DNA from 3 places in the Sphingomonas sp. Leaf28 genome. Region 1 is predicted to be linked to each of the others. Evidence: predicted binding sites of a transcription regulator. Region 1 holds the regulator's gene; each other region holds the start of a gene.
The links. Region 1 encodes LexA, which represses DNA repair genes until DNA is damaged. Its sites were predicted from a motif close to GTTCCNCNCTTGTTCT; they were not measured.
Positions count from the first base shown of each region.

Region 1 (5,026 bases):
CCAGGGCGCCGACGCCTACCTGACCGCCGCGCGCGACGCGGTCTCGATCCCCGTCCTGCGCAAGGACTTCATGGTCGACCCCTGGCAGTCGACCGAGGCGCGCGCGATCGGCGCCGACTGCATCCTCATCATCGTCGCCGCGCTCGACGACGTGCAGATGGCGGAGATCGAGGCGTCCGCGCTCGAATGCGGCATGGACGTGCTGGTCGAAGTCCACGACGCGCACGAAATGGAGCGCGCGCTCAAACTCAAGTCGCGGCTGATCGGCGTCAACAACCGCGACCTGCGCGACTTCACCGTCGACTTCAACCGCACCTACGAGCTGGTGAGCCGTGCCCCGAAGGACTGCACCTTCGTCGCCGAAAGCGGCCTCACCACGCGCGCCGAGCTCGACGCGATGGCCGAGCACGACATACGCTGCTTCCTGATCGGCGAAGCGCTGATGCGCCAGGACGATGTCGAGGCCGCGACGCGAGCGCTTGTAGGGTGACCGGTCTCACGCACATCGACGAAGCGGGCGCGGCACGGATGGTCGATGTCGGCGGCAAGGCGGTCACCGCGCGCGAGGCCGTCGCCTCGGGTCGGATCACCATGTCCGCCGAAGCCGCCGCCGCGATCGGCGCGGGCACGGCCAAGAAGGGCGACGTCCTCGCGGTCGCGCGCGTCGCCGGGATCATGGCGGCCAAGCGCACCAGCGACCTCATCCCACTCTGCCACCCGCTCCCGCTGACCAAGGTCGAGATCGACCTCGTCGTCGACGCGACCGGCGTCACCGCGACCGCAACCGCCTCGACCGAAGGCAAGACCGGCGTCGAGATGGAAGCGCTCACCGCCGCGACGGTCACGCTGCTGACGATCTACGACATGGCCAAAGCGATCGACAAGACGATGGTCCTCTCCGACATCCGCGTCCGCGCCAAATCAGGCGGGAAATCCGGCAACTGGACCGCCTGAAACCCTCTCCCCAACGGGGAGAGGGAAAGACGCCAAAGGCGTCGAGGGTGAGGGCAAGCCAAGCAAGACGGCCGCCCCTCAAGCCCGATCAGTCATCCATAGCCCATTCGTGATCCTCGACGATCGTCGACTCCACCGGCCGCCCCGCCGCATCGAGCGAAGGGTCATACCGAAACCGCTGCTCGATCAACCGACACGTCAGCGCATCCAGTTCCCGGCTCCCGCTGGATCCAGTCACTCGACACCGCGTAACCCGTCCATCCGTCCCGACCACATACCGCACCGACACCCGGCCACGGATCCCCGTCTCCGCCGCCTCGCGCGGATAGTCGGAGTCCTTCAGCCGCCCCTTGCGCCACCGCGGCGGCGTCTCCTCGCCACCCCCACCGTCGCCATCGCCAGACCCACCGCTCCCGGTGCCATTGCCGATCCCGCCGCTCCCGGTCCCCGGCCCGCGCACGTCCGAGGCGCCCGCCGTCGCCTGCGCGCCCAGCCCGGCCTTTTCCGCCACCACCAGCGGCGGCGGCACCACGATCGGCACCACCGGCGGCGGCGCCACGAGCTCGGTCGCCTTCGACTTGAGATTGGGCGGCGATGCAGCCCCCTCGGGCTTCCGGCTGAGCGACGGCCGCGGCTTGACCTTTTCGACCGGCGGCGGCGGCGGCGGCGGCGCCACCCCGAACACCTTCAACGCCTCCCCGACCGCCGCCGGCATCGGCACGACCAGCCCGTTGAGAAGCGCATAGCCAAGCATCCCCGGCAACACGACCGCCCCGATCGCCGCGCCGATCCTGTCTCTCGTCCGTGGCTGCGTCGCGGTCATCCTATTGATCTGGTGCGTCATTGCGCGCCAGAAAAGCCCCTCACCGCATGAACGCACGCTGGCCAGCGCCCCCACTACCTCCACCCCGGCGAAGGCCGGGGCCCAGTTGGGAAAGCCCAAGTGATAACCAGCGCCACCCGCCCCACCCTGTTTCCCCGCGAAGGCGGGGACCCAGCCTGGGCTCCCGCCTTCGCGGGAGAACAAGGAAGCAGTCGCTGAAGTTCGGTATCGACCGATGCAGCCGAAACGCGCGACCGCCGCTCCACCCCAACAACACCTGTCCTACACAACGATCGAATGGCACAGCACGGAACATACCGACCCACCCCCGCGCTTCCCCTTACGACACCCCGCCAAACGACGACCCGCCAAACACCTCCCAGCGTCTCTACTTCCTATACTTCACTTTTCCGAACCGCCCGAAAACAGAGACTTACGCATGACCCTAATCCCCGTCGCCGAAGCCCAGACCCGCCTCTTCGCCATGGCCCCCCGCGTCGGCCATGAGACCGTTCCCCTGCGCGACGCCGCCGGCCGCTGGGCCGCCGAGGATATCCTCGCCCGCCGGACCCAACCCGCCGCCGATCTCTCGGCGATGGACGGCTACGCGATCCGTTTCGCCGACCTCCCCGGCCCCTGGACCGTCATCGGCGAGAGCGCCGCCGGCCGCCCCTTCACCGGCGCCGTCGCCACAGGCCAAGCCACCCGCATCTTCACCGGCGCCGCGATGCCCGAGGGCGCTGACACCGTCATGGTCCAGGAAGAGGCCGAGCGCGACGGCGCCACGCTGATCCTCGCCGGCGAAGGCCCGCCGATGCTGGGGCGCAACACCCGCCGCAAGGGCCTAGACTTCTCGACCGGCACGCGTCTGATCGCGGCAGGCCAGCGCCTCAGCCCCGCGCGCATCGCCGTCGCCGCGACCGGCGGCCATGGCAGCGTCACGGTCAACCGCCGAGTCCGCGTCGCGGTCGCCGCCACCGGTGACGAACTCGTCCCGCCGGGCTCGACCACCGATGGCGTCGCGCTCCCCGAATCGAACGGCATCATGCTCGCCGCGATGCTCGCCGACATGCCCGTCGACGTCATCGATCTCGGCATCCTGCCCGACAATCTCGACGTCCTGCGCGACGCCTTCGCGAGCGTTCAGGCCGACCTCCTCGTCACCACCGGCGGCGCGTCGGTCGGCGATCACGACCTCGTCCGCCCGGCGATCGAGGCAGCGGGCGGAACGATCGATTTCTGGCGGATCGCGCTGCGCCCCGGCAAGCCGATGATGGCCGGCAGGATCGGCGACATGATGGTCCTCGGGCTTCCCGGCAATCCGGTCTCCGCGTTCGTCACCGCAATCCTGTTCGTGAAACCCGTCGTCGCGCACATGGCCGGCGCAAGCGATCCGCTACCGCAAGCGACGCATGCGCTGCTCGGCGAAGACCTGCCGGCCAACAACGCGCGGACCGATTATCTCCGTGCCGAACTGCGCGACGGCAAGGCCTATGCGTCGACGATCCAGGACAGCTCGATGCTGCTGACGCTCGCCCGCTCGACCTGCCTGATCGTGCGCCCCGGCAGCGCACCGGTGGCAAAAGCGGGCGAATCGGCGGAAATCCTCGTCATTGCGTGATGCGGGCGCTTGACGGGGTCAACTATGTTCCATAGAAGTTCCTCGTCTGTTCCGGACGGAGAACCGCCATGCTCACGCGCAAGCAGCACGAACTCGTCTGCTTCATCAATGATCGCCTCAACGATACCGGTGTGTCGCCGTCGTTCGAGGAAATGAAGGACGCGCTCGACCTGAAATCCAAGTCGGGCGTCCACCGTCTGATCAGCGCGCTCGAGGAGCGCAACTTCATCCGCCGCCTGCCGAACCGCGCGCGCGCACTCGAAGTGCTGCGGATGCCGGAGCGTCCGGAAAAGCCTGAAAAGAAGGTCGCCGCTAAGTCGTCGAACGTGAAGGCGGCGCCCGCTGCCGCCACGCCGCAGCCCGCCAACGACGTCATCGAGATCCCGCTCCACGGTCGCATCGCCGCGGGCGTTCCGATCGAGGCATTCGAAGGTAGCACGATGCTCGCCGTCCCCGCCGCGTTGCTGGGCACCGGCGAACATTACGCGCTCGAGGTGTCGGGTGATTCGATGGTCGAAGCCGGCATCCTCGACGGCGACTACGCGCTCATCCGCCGCACCGATATCGCCCGCGATGGCGAGATCGTCGTCGCGTTGATCGAGGACAGCGAAGCCACGCTCAAGTTCTTCCGCCGCGAAGGCGCAATGGTCCGTCTCGATCCGGCCAACCGCGCCTACGACCCTCAGCGCTATGCGCCGGCGCAAGTCCGCGTTCAGGGCAAGCTGTCGGGCATCCTGCGCCGCTACGACTGAAACCGGTACGCCGCCGGGTTAAAACGCCGGGCCTGCCCAGGTCCGGCGTCGAGCCTCGGCGGATCGCGCCAGGGATGACGGTCGCCCGGCGACAGGATGGTCTCGACCCGACCAGACCCCAACGTCACCGCCACCCCGCCGGTCCGCCGCAGCATATTTCGGTCGAGCCGCAACCATCGCGGCGTACAGCGACTCGGCAAGCTCCGCTCGCTGACGACGATATCGGCGGTCCGGCACGCGGCGAGCAACTGGTCGATCGGCACCATATACGCGCTCCGCGTCGCAAGAACCCGCCACGTCCGCCCGCCCCCCGCGATATCGGTCACGCATAGATCCCGACTGCACCGCGCATCGGGCTGGTCGGCCAGGAACAACGGTTCGCCGTCGACCCCGCCATTTTCGGCGAGCGTGGCGCGCGTATAATCCCCCGCCCGGTCCCGCAACATCGCCAGTCCCGCCGCCGTCCGCACCGCGACATGCCGCCCGTCTCCCGTCACCAGAATGTCCGGCGGCGGTGTCGTCAGCGCCCAGATCGCCCCCACCGCCAACGGCAGAGCGCCGAGCCGCCGCCACCGCGTCCGCCACAACGCAATCCAGATCCCGCCAACGACCATCAACGCAAACGCCGCACTCGGCATCGCCGGCAAGGCCCGCACCGACCCCGGCGCATCGGCCACGCGGTGCGCAAGCCACAACAGCGCGTCGAGCGACGTCTGCACCAGCCACCAGACCGGTGCGCCCATCCCCCCGACATCGAGCAGCAGCGCCAGCGCCTCGAGCGGCATCACGACGAACGTCGTCAACGGGATCGCGATGATATTGGCGAACGCACCGTACAAACCCGATTTATGGAAATGAAACACCGCGATCGGCATC
Region 1 is NZ_LMKX01000009.1:408,640-413,665, reverse strand. Features, by position in the region: gene trpC (indole-3-glycerol phosphate synthase TrpC) at 1-490, shown strand, start outside; gene moaC (cyclic pyranopterin monophosphate synthase MoaC) at 487-954, shown strand; gene ASE79_RS15125 (energy transducer TonB) at 1,043-1,777, opposite strand; gene ASE79_RS15120 (molybdopterin molybdotransferase MoeA) at 2,217-3,398, shown strand; gene lexA (transcriptional repressor LexA) at 3,467-4,150, shown strand; gene ASE79_RS15110 (ComEC/Rec2 family competence protein) at 4,141-5,026, opposite strand, start outside.

Region 2 (5,026 bases), on a different contig from region 1:
CATCGGCCTGCGTGAAGAAGCGGAAGATCTGCGTGAGCAGGTTGCGCTCGTGATCGCTGAGCTTCTGCGCCCAGTCGCGGCAATCCTCGCCCAGGGGCACTTCCTCGGGGAGCCAGTGGAGCTGCTGCTGGCGCTTCCAGAATTCGAACGCCCAGGGGTATTCGAACGGCTTGTACTGCTTGGAGGCGTGAAGGAGGGACATGGGGTAAGCCTTTCGGGAAATCTGTCGTAAACTGGGGAAACTGGTGGGTTAGCGGTGCGTCATATCTGCGTGCTCCATCGCCACATCGCGGCGGCGGACATGGCGAGCACGATCGCGCCCGAGGTGAGCATGATGCCGATCATCCTGAACGCATAAGTCTGCGGTTCGGTGATCGTCGGCGAGCGCAGCCGCAAAAGAAGCGCGGTGCCGACGATTCCGAGCACGGCCGCGACCGCGAACATGATAGCTGAACCATACGTCATGCGACCAACTCGCGCGGCGCGCGTTCAGCACCCGTATTCAACACAGGAGAACGACCATGGTCGATGCAACCCAGATTCAGGAACATGCCGAAGTCATCGGTGCGGACGGCGTCCATGTCGGCACCGTCGACAAGGTCGAAGGCAACCGCATCAAGCTGACCAAGAAGGACTCGGGCGCGCAGGTCAACGAGGGCACGGGCAGCCATGAAGGGCATCATCACTTCATCTCGCTCGGGCTGGTTGCGGATATCGAGGACGGCAAGGTCCGCCTTTCGGCCAACGCCGACGTGGCGGTGACGTTCGAAGAAGAGGCCTGAGCCGCGGGCGGTACGCGTAACGCGTGCCGCCGAGCCTGCTTGAACCCCGGTCCGCGCCATGCGGGCCGGGGTTTTTTGCGTCAGGCCGCAGCGAAGGGCCTTACTGACAGGCAAGGCACTCATCGTAATCCTTCGATTCCACGTCGATCTGACGCAGGTCGATGGTGTTGTCCGCCTCGACCCCGCCCGCGAACCCGGCGCGCTGCACCGACTTCGAGCGCAGGTAATAGAGCGACTTGATGCCGAGCTCCCACGCGCGGAAGTGGAGCATCAGCAGGTCCCACTTTTCCACGTCGGCCGGGATGAACAGGTTCAGCGACTGCGCCTGGTCGATATAGGGCGTGCGATCCGCGGCGAGCTCGAGCAGCCAGCGCTGGTCGATCTCGAACGAGGTCTTGTAGCAGTCCTTTTCCTCGACCGAGAGGAAGTCGAGATGCTGGACAGACCCACCCTGTTCGAGGATCGAGTTCCACACCGCATCCGAGTTCTTCGACTTCTCGGCGAGCATCTTCTCGAGATACGGGTTCTTGATCGAGAAGCTGCCCGAGAGCGTCTTGTGCGTGTAGATGTTCGCGGGGATCGGCTCGATGCATGCCGACGTGCCGCCGCAGATGATGCTGATCGATGCGGTCGGGGCGATCGCCATCTTGCAGCTGAACCGCTCCATCGCGCCGACATCGGCGGCGTCGGGGCAGGGGCCGCGCTCGATCGCGAGTTGCATCGAGGCTTCGTTCGCCTGGCTGCTGATGTGCTTGAACATCCGCAGGTTCCACGACTTCGCCATCGCGCCCTCGAACGGGATGCCGCGCGCCTGGAGGAAGCTGTGGAAGCCCATGACGCCGAGGCCGACAGAACGCTCGCGGCCCGCCGAATAAGCGGCGCGCTCCATGCCGGGCTCGTGACGGTCGATATAGTCCTGCAGGACGTTGTCGAGGAAGCGCATGACGTCCTCGATCAGGCCCTTCTCGTCCTTCCACTGATCCCAGGTTTCGAGGTTCAGCGAGGACAGGCAGCAGACCGCGGTCCGCTCGTTGCCGAGGTGATCCTTGCCGGTCGGCAGCGTGATCTCCGAGCACAGGTTCGAGGTCGAGACCTTGAGGCCAAGCTCGCGGTGATGCTTCGGCATCGCCTTGTTCACGTGGTCGGCGAAGACGATGTACGGCTCGCCGGTCTGGAGGCGGGTCTCGACGAGTTTCTGGAACAGCGAGCGCGCGTCGACGGTGGCGCGGATCGCCTGGTCCTTCGGGCTGCGCAGATGCCATTCCTCGCCATTGCGCACGGCTTCCATGAAGTCGTCGGTGATCAGCACGCCGTGGTGCAGGTTGAGCGCCTTGCGGTTGAAATCGCCCGAGGGTTTGCGGATTTCGAGGAATTCCTCGATCTCGGGGTGCGAGACGTCGAGATACACGGCGGCCGACCCGCGGCGCAGCGAGCCCTGGCTGATCGCGAGCGTCAGCGAATCCATGACGCGGACGAACGGGATGATGCCGCTGGTCTTGCCGTTCAGGCCGACCGGCTCGCCGATGCCGCGGACGTTGCCCCAATAGGTGCCGATGCCGCCGCCGCGCGAGGCGAGCCAGACATTCTCGTTCCAGGTGTCGACGATGCCGCCGAGGCTGTCGGGGACCGAGTTGAGATAGCAGGAGATCGGCAGGCCGCGGCCGGTGCCGCCGTTCGACAGAACGGGGGTGGCGGGCATGAACCAGAGCTTCGAGATCGCGTCGTAGAGGCGCTGCGCGTGGCCGGCGTCATCCGCGTACGCCGACGCGACGCGGACGAACAGGTCCTGGTAGCTCTCGCCCGGGAGCAGATAGCGGTCCTTGAGCGTGTCCTTGCCGAACTCGGTCAGCAGCGCGTCGCGGCTGTGATCGACCTCGACCGGGTAGATCTGCGCGCGCACGGAGTGGCTGTCCTGCGCCTGGCGCGGCGCCTTGGGGGCCCCCGTTTCGCTGGCTGCTGCAGGCGTTTCGGTGGTCTGTTCGATCGTATCTGTGGTCATGTCGCTATCCCGGCTGCTGTTTCTGAAATCCATCGAAACCGCTCCTAGTGTTCTGTATTCGTTCGAATCGGTCGCCTGTCGCCATGCTACCATCGGACGGGCCCAAACGGGAGAACAAAAAGTGACCATCGCGGCGGTGGAAGGCGCGCTTACGGTCAAATCGCATAGGGCTATGCAAGGGTTGTTCTACCAGCGATTGGGTTCGCCCCCGAACGCAACCCCAAGAGATTGTGCCAAACCGCGAAGAGACGCAAGGGGGTGAGGGGGTGGTTCGAGGCTCGGTTCGTCGCGTTCGGCTGAGCACTGGCCGACCGGCATATTCGCGACGCGTGGAGTTCTGCGGGGTTCGCGATGTGCAAGGGGACGAAGCGGGAACGAAGAATTATTTCGGGCTGGGAAGTGGCAAATGTTTCTTCGCGAACGGCAACGTTGCGACGGCCACCAGATCTAGGGGTCGGCTGTCTCGTTTCGGTGCGATCCTCGCCGCCCTGGCCTGCGGCTCAGCCCTCGATGATCGTGCGGATCTGCGTGGCGAGCGCTTCCATCGCGAAGGGCTTGGTGATCATCGACATGCCCGGCTCGAGAAAGCCCGACGCCAGCGCCGCATTTTCCGCATAGCCGGTCATGAACAGCACGCGCAGCCCGGGACGCATCATCCGGCCGGCATCGGCGACCTGGCGGCCGTTGAGCCCGGGCAGGCCGATGTCGGTGACGAGCAGATCGATCCTCTCCATCGTCCGCAAGCAGTCGAGCCCGGCCGGGCCGTCATGCGCCTCGACCGCCTGATAGCCGAGTTCGCCGAGCACCTCGACGATCAGCGCGCGGACGACCGCGTCGTCCTCAACCACCAGCACGATCTCGCCCGCGTTGGTGGCATGGTCCTGAGTCAGCCCGGGGAGTGCCTCGCCCTGCTCCGCCTCGCCATAATGACGGGGGAGATAGAGCTTGATCGTCGTGCCGTGGCCGACCTCGCTGTAGATCCTGGCATAGCCCTCCGACTGGCGCGCGAAGCCATAGATCATCGAGAGGCCTAGACCCGTCCCCTGGCCGATCGGCTTGGTCGTGAAGAACGGCTCGAACGCCTTGGCGATCGTGTCTGCGGACATCCCGGTGCCGGTGTCGGAGACGCAGATGCAGACATAATGCCCCGGCCGGACGTCGCGCTGGCTGGCGGCGAAATGGTCGTCGAGCAGCGCGTTGCGGGTCTCGATCGTCAGCACGCCGCCATCGGGCATCGCATCGCGCGCGTTGATGACCAGGTTGAGCAGCGAGTTTTCGAGCTGGTTGGGGTCGCATAGCGTCGTCCATAGCCCCTCCGCGAGCACCGTCTCGAACGCGATCTGCTCGCCGGTGGTGCGGCGGAGCAGGTCTTCGAGCGAGGCAATCAGCGCGTTGGCCTGGACCGGGCGCGGATCGAGCGGCTGGCGGCGCGAGAAGGCGAGCAGGCGGTGGGTCAGCGACGCCGCACGGTTGGCGGCGGTGGTCGCGCCGGTGATGAAGCGATCGAGTTCGTCGATCCGCCCCTGCGCGACGCGGCGCTGGACGATCTCGAGGCTGCCGGTGATGCCTTGCAGCAGATTGTTGAAATCATGCGCGATGCCGCCGGTGAGCTGGCCGACCGCCTCCATCTTCTGCGCCTGGCGCAGCGCCTCCTGCGCCTCGATCAGTTCTTGCGTACGGTCGCGGACTCGCTGTTCGAGATCGGCATTGAGCGACTGCAGATCCCGTTCGAGCCGCTTGCGGTCGGTAACGTCCGCGCCCTCGACGAAGACGCCGACGACCGCACCGATCGCATCGCGGATCGGCTGGTAGACGAAATCGACATAGCGATCGTTGATCGGCCCGCCGGGTTCGGCCTGGACGGCATAGAGCATGCCCGTCGCGGTAAACGCGACGCCGCTGGTGAACACTCCGTCGAGCAGATCGAGGAAACCCTGTTCGACCGCGTCGGGCAGTGTCTCGGCGACAGTGCGGCCCAGCACGTCGCGGTGGCCGATCAGCTTGTCATAGCCGGGGTTGGTCAGTTCGAAGCGGTGCTCGGCGCCGCGCAGCATCGCCATGAAGGTCGGCGCCTGCGCAAACATCTGGCCCATCCGCTCGCGTTCGTCGCGCAGCGCGCGTTCGGTCTGGACCCGCTCGGTGCTTTCATAGGTCGAGCAGAACATGCCCGCGATCGCGCCGCTGTCGTCGCGGAGGGGCGAGTAGGAGAAGGTGAACCAGGCCTGCTCGTCATAGCCCTTGCGGT
Region 2 is NZ_LMKX01000001.1:941,250-946,275, reverse strand. Features, by position in the region: gene ASE79_RS04380 (ribonucleotide-diphosphate reductase subunit beta) at 1-202, opposite strand, end outside; gene ASE79_RS04375 (hypothetical protein) at 262-465, opposite strand; gene ASE79_RS04370 (DUF2171 domain-containing protein) at 522-782, shown strand; gene ASE79_RS04365 (ribonucleoside-diphosphate reductase subunit alpha) at 883-2,781, opposite strand; gene ASE79_RS04360 (PAS domain-containing protein) at 3,282-5,026, opposite strand, start outside.
Region 2: ASE79_RS04365 (ribonucleoside-diphosphate reductase subunit alpha) is a predicted target of LexA. The motif match lies at 2,893-2,908, and genes of this name have one in related genera.

Region 3 (5,026 bases), on a different contig from region 1:
ACGCTGGAGGCGCTCGACCGGTTCGGCGTGCCGCCGCGGATCGCGAGCTTCGTGCTGCCGCTGGGCTATTCGTTCAATCTCGACGGGTCGATGATGTACATGACGTTCGCGTCGCTGTTCATCGCGCAGGCCTATGGCATCCACATGCCGATCGGGCAGCAGATCGCGATGCTGCTCGTGCTGATGGTGACGTCGAAGGGGATTGCGGGCGTGCCGCGCGCGTCGCTGGTGGTGATCGCAGGGACGCTGTCGATGTTCAAGATCCCCGAGGCGGGCATCCTGCTGATCCTCGCGGTCGACCATTTCCTCGACATGGGGCGCTCGGCGACCAACGTGATCGGCAATGCGGTCGCGGCGACGGTGGTCGCGAAGTGGGAGGGCGGGCTCGACGAGCGCGAGCCCGCCGACCGTGATCCACCGGTGGCGCCGACCGGGCATGGGCCGAAGACCAATATCGACAGCTTCGACAAGATCGGGCCGGGTCAGGGTTGAGGCGGGCGGAGGTTTAGCGACGCCCGTCATCCCCGGATCGCCCGTCATCCCAGCGCCTTCCGCCATCCCAGCAACTTCCGTCATGCCAACAACTTCCGTCATCCCAGCGAAGGCTGGGATCCAGAGCCGCAATCGGCGCGCTCGTGCCTCTGGATCCTGGGTCGAGCCCCGGATGACGGGCGTGGGGAGGCGGTGGCGTGATCCTAGCGCTCAGGCGTAGGCGTAGGGGCCGCCCTTTTTGAGCCCGGCCTGATAGGCAGGCCGGGCGTGCACCTTGGCGAGCCAGGCGATCGTGGCGGGGCGCGACTCGTTCAGGCCGCCGCGGCTGCGCGCAGCCTCCAAGGGAAAGCTCATCATGATGTCGGCGGCGGTCATCTCTGCGCCCGCGAACCACGGCCGTTGCGAGAGTTCGGATTCGACGTAATCGAGATGAACGTCGATCATCGGCTGGATCTTCTTGACCGCGACCTTGCCCATGATCGGGATGCGCGCGAGGACGAGTTTCAACAGCAGCGGCGGCATCATCGAGCCTTCGGCATAATGCAGCCAGAAGCGGTAGCGCAGCGCATCGCCGCGGTTTGCGGGCGCACCGAGTTTGCCGTCCGCCTTGTCGACGAGATATTCGACGATCGCGCCGGTCTCGGCGATGATCTGATCCCCATCCTCGATCACCGGCGACTTGCCGAGCGGATGGACCTTCTTGAGTTCGGGCGGGGCGAGCATGGTCTCCGGGTTCCGCTCGTAGCGCCTGATCTCGTACGGGAGGCCAAGTTCCTCGAGCATCCACAGGATCCGCTGCGATCGCGAGTTTTCGAGGTGGTGGACGATGATCATGCTGGCTCCCCTGCTCTTCTATCCCGCCGACACGCTTATCGGGCCGCGGTGCGCGCCGTCCAGATCCAGGCGACGGCGGGAAATTCCACCGTGTCGCCGGTGCGGTGACGGTCGCAGACCTGGGTGAGACGCGCGATGTGGCGCGCGCGTTCCGCGGGCGCGGCGTCGCGGATCGCGGAGGCGGCGGGGCCGATGCGGCGGAAATAGTCGACCGCGTCGGCGACGGGGTCGGACCCGCCGCCGGCGCGATAGGCAAAGTCGATGCGGCTGGGCGGTCCTGCCTGCCAGCCGGCGTCGGCGAGGATGGCGGCGACATGGCCGGGGTCGGCGAACGCGAACGGACCGGGCGCAGTGGTCGCCGGCGCGTCGGCGTCACCGCCGGTGGCGCCGATGGTTTCGGTAGCCCAGCGATTGGCGGCGCGTTCGGCGAAACAGGAGAAGACGACCGTCGCGTTCGGCGCGGCGGCCGCGGCAAGCGTGGCGAAGGCGGCAACGGGGTCGGCGAAGAACATGACGCCGTGGCGCGAGACGTAAAGATCGACCGGGGCGTGCTGCGCGGCGGCGGCGGTGATGTCGGCGCATTCGAACTGCGCGTTGCCCTGGTCGGCGGCGCGTTGCCGGGCGGTCTCGATCAGATTGGGGGACAGGTCGATACCGGTGACGGTCGCGTTCGGCAGCGCCTGCGCGGTGGCCAGCGTGGTCGCGCCCGCGCCGCAGCCGATGTCGATGACCTTGGCGGTTTTCGGAGACGCGGCGGCGAGGATCGCGGCGTTCAGTTGCGGCGTGAGGTTCGCGAAGCTGCGGTCGGTGCGGCGCCATTCCTCGGCCCAAATATCGCCAATCCTGCCGGTCCAGTCAAAGCCTGTGGTCATCAGCGGGGCGCTTCATGCTTGGGGTTCGGGGGCGTTGGGGGAGTGAAGTATAGAAAGTATAGACGCTCGCACGGGTTTTGCGTCGAGGGATTTTTCGTGGACGCGGTAGATTGCGTATCCGTGTTTCCCCGCGAAGGCGGGGATCCAGCCTGGGCTCCCGCCTTCGCGGGAGACCATTGGCGCGGGCGCGTCGTAGCACCTGAGTTGAGAAGACATCCCAATTGGGCCCCGGCCTTCGCCGGGGGGCGTGGGTTTGGATTGTCGTGGCACTCGACATGAGCGGCCTTCCCAACTGGCTCCGGCGTTCGCCGGGATGGTATGGGTTTGGGTTGTCCGAGCGCTCGGTTTGTGAGGCCTTCCCAACTGGGCCCCGGCCTTCGCCGGGGTGGTGCGGGCTTGCGTCGTCGTGGCACTCGACATGAGCGGGCTTCCCAACTGGCCGCGGCGTTCGCCGGGGTGGTGTGGGCTTGGGGGCGACGCGTTTCCTCGCGTGCCCTCACCCTCCCATTGCAAGGGCAATGGGCCCCTCCCTCTCCCCCGAGGGGAGAGGGTCAAGCAGTCCGGCTCTAGCTTGACGGGGGAGCGTTCGTGTTATGCGTCGTCTTCGGCGCCGGGGCCTACCATCATTTCCTCGGCGACCTTGTCGGTGCGTGCACGGATCTGCTTTTCGAGGCGGTCGGCGGTTTCGGGGTTGTCCTTGAGGAAGGTCTTCGAATTCTCGCGACCCTGGCCGAGACGGACGCTGTCGTAGCTGAACCAGGCACCCGACTTCTCGACGAGGCCCGCCTTCACGCCGAGATCGAGGATCTCGCCGAGCTTCGATACGCCCTGCCCGTACATAATGTCGAATTCGACCTGCTTGAACGGCGGCGCGACCTTGTTCTTGACGACCTTCACGCGCGTCTGGTTGCCCGTGACCTCTTCGCCGGCCTTGACCGCGCCGATGCGGCGGATGTCGAGACGGACCGAGGCGTAGAACTTCAGCGCGTTGCCGCCCGTCGTCGTCTCCGGATTGCCGTACATCACGCCGATCTTCATGCGCAGCTGGTTGATGAAGATCACCATGCAGCGCGAGCGGCTGATCGAGCCGGTGAGCTTGCGCAGCGACTGTGACATCAGGCGCGCCTGGAGGCCAACATGGCTGTCGCCCATCTCGCCCTCGATTTCCGCGCGCGGCACGAGTGCCGCGACCGAGTCGACCACGAGCACATCGATCGCGTTCGAGCGTACCAGCGTGTCGACGATCTCGAGCGCCTGCTCGCCGGTGTCGGGCTGCGACACGATCAGCTCGTCGATGTTGACGCCGAGCTTCCTGGCATAGACCGGGTCGAGCGCATGCTCGGCATCGACGAACGCGGCGGTGCCGCCGTTCTTCTGCGCTTCGGCGATCACGTGGAGCGCGAGCGTAGTCTTGCCCGAGCTTTCCGGGCCGTAAATCTCGATCACGCGGCCGCGCGGCAGGCCGCCGACGCCGAGCGCGATGTCGAGCCCGAGCGAGCCGGTCGAGATGACCTCGACCTGCATCGTTTCCTTGGAGCCCAGGCGCATCGCCGAGCCCTTGCCGAACGCGCGGTCGATCTGCGCGAGCGCGGCGTCCAGCGCCTTTTGCCGGTCGTTGGTTGCGGTTGCCATGCCGGTGTCGATCACTTTCAGATTAGCGGCCATTGATAAGCTCCATCGCTAAAGCAAGCGCGCGTGCCATTCAACGCGTCAAACGCCATGTATTCTCTTTGTTCTCATGGAACAAGTACGGAACATCGGGTTTGGGCGAAAAAGGCAGAGTCTGGTCGAGAATGGGTCGTTCAGGCGCGCGCTTGGTAGTGGCCAGCGTAGTCGGTTTTGGCTCTGGGTCCTGACTTTCGTCAGGATGACGGCAGGTGGTGGTGGGGGCGTCCGTTCAGGCGAGCGTCGTTGCGAGGGTCCACCAGCCGCAGGCTTGCGCCGCGGTTGCAGCCGAGTCTCTGGCTTCGGCGGTCTGGAAGAGGGCAAAGCAGGTGGCGCCGGAACCGGACATTCTGGACAGCAGGACGTCGGGCGCCGCGTCGAGCAACGTGCGGACGTCGGCGATGATGGGCGCCAACGCCAGCGCGGGGGGCTCCAGATCGTTGCGGCCGGCGGTTGCGCGCGTGAGAAGGTCGCCTTCGGGGATCGGGCCGCGATCCTGGCCGTCCCAGGCCTTGAAGACCGCGGCGGTGGAGACCGCGACGCCGGGGTTTACGAGGAGGAGCGGCGTGCCGGACAGGCCTTCGAGGTTTGTCAGCGTATCGCCCTTGCCGGTGCCGAGCGTGGTGCGGTTGGCGAGGCATGCCGGGACGTCCGCGCCAAGCGTTGCGGCGATGGCGTGGAGGCGGGGATCGGTCGCGGCGACGCCGTGGAGGCGAGCGAGCGCGCGAAGCGTGGCGGCGGCGTCGGCCGAGCCTCCGCCGATGCCCGAGGCGATGGGCAGGTGCTTTTCCAGCGTTATCGCGTGACGAGCGTTCGGGGCGAATGCGGCGGTGAAGGCGTCGGCGGCGGCGGTGACGAGGTTGCCACTCCATGCCGCCACCCCGGCGGAGGCCGGGGTGGCGGTGTGTTTTGGGGCGGGGAGCAGCGCATCCGCGAAGGGGCCGGTGATGGTGAAGCGGTTCGCGGCGGCCGGTTCGACGGTGACGATGTCGCCGTCGGTGGCGAAGGCGAACAGCGTTTCGAGATCGTGATAGCCGTCTTCGCGGCGACGGCGGACGTGGAGCGCCAGGTTGATCTTTGCCGGGGCGGATTCGGTGGTGGCGGGCATCGTGGGTCTCGGGGTTTGGCGGGTTGGGCTTGGCTTAGCGGATGGAGGGGCACTG
Region 3 is NZ_LMKX01000011.1:124,502-129,527, forward strand. Features, by position in the region: gene ASE79_RS18200 (dicarboxylate/amino acid:cation symporter) at 1-492, shown strand, start outside; gene ASE79_RS18205 (glutathione S-transferase family protein) at 703-1,326, opposite strand; gene ASE79_RS18210 (class I SAM-dependent methyltransferase) at 1,362-2,198, opposite strand; gene recA (recombinase RecA) at 2,790-3,863, opposite strand; gene ASE79_RS18220 (4-(cytidine 5'-diphospho)-2-C-methyl-D-erythritol kinase) at 4,096-4,971, opposite strand.
Region 3: recA (recombinase RecA) is a predicted target of LexA. The motif match lies at 3,939-3,954, and genes of this name have one in related genera.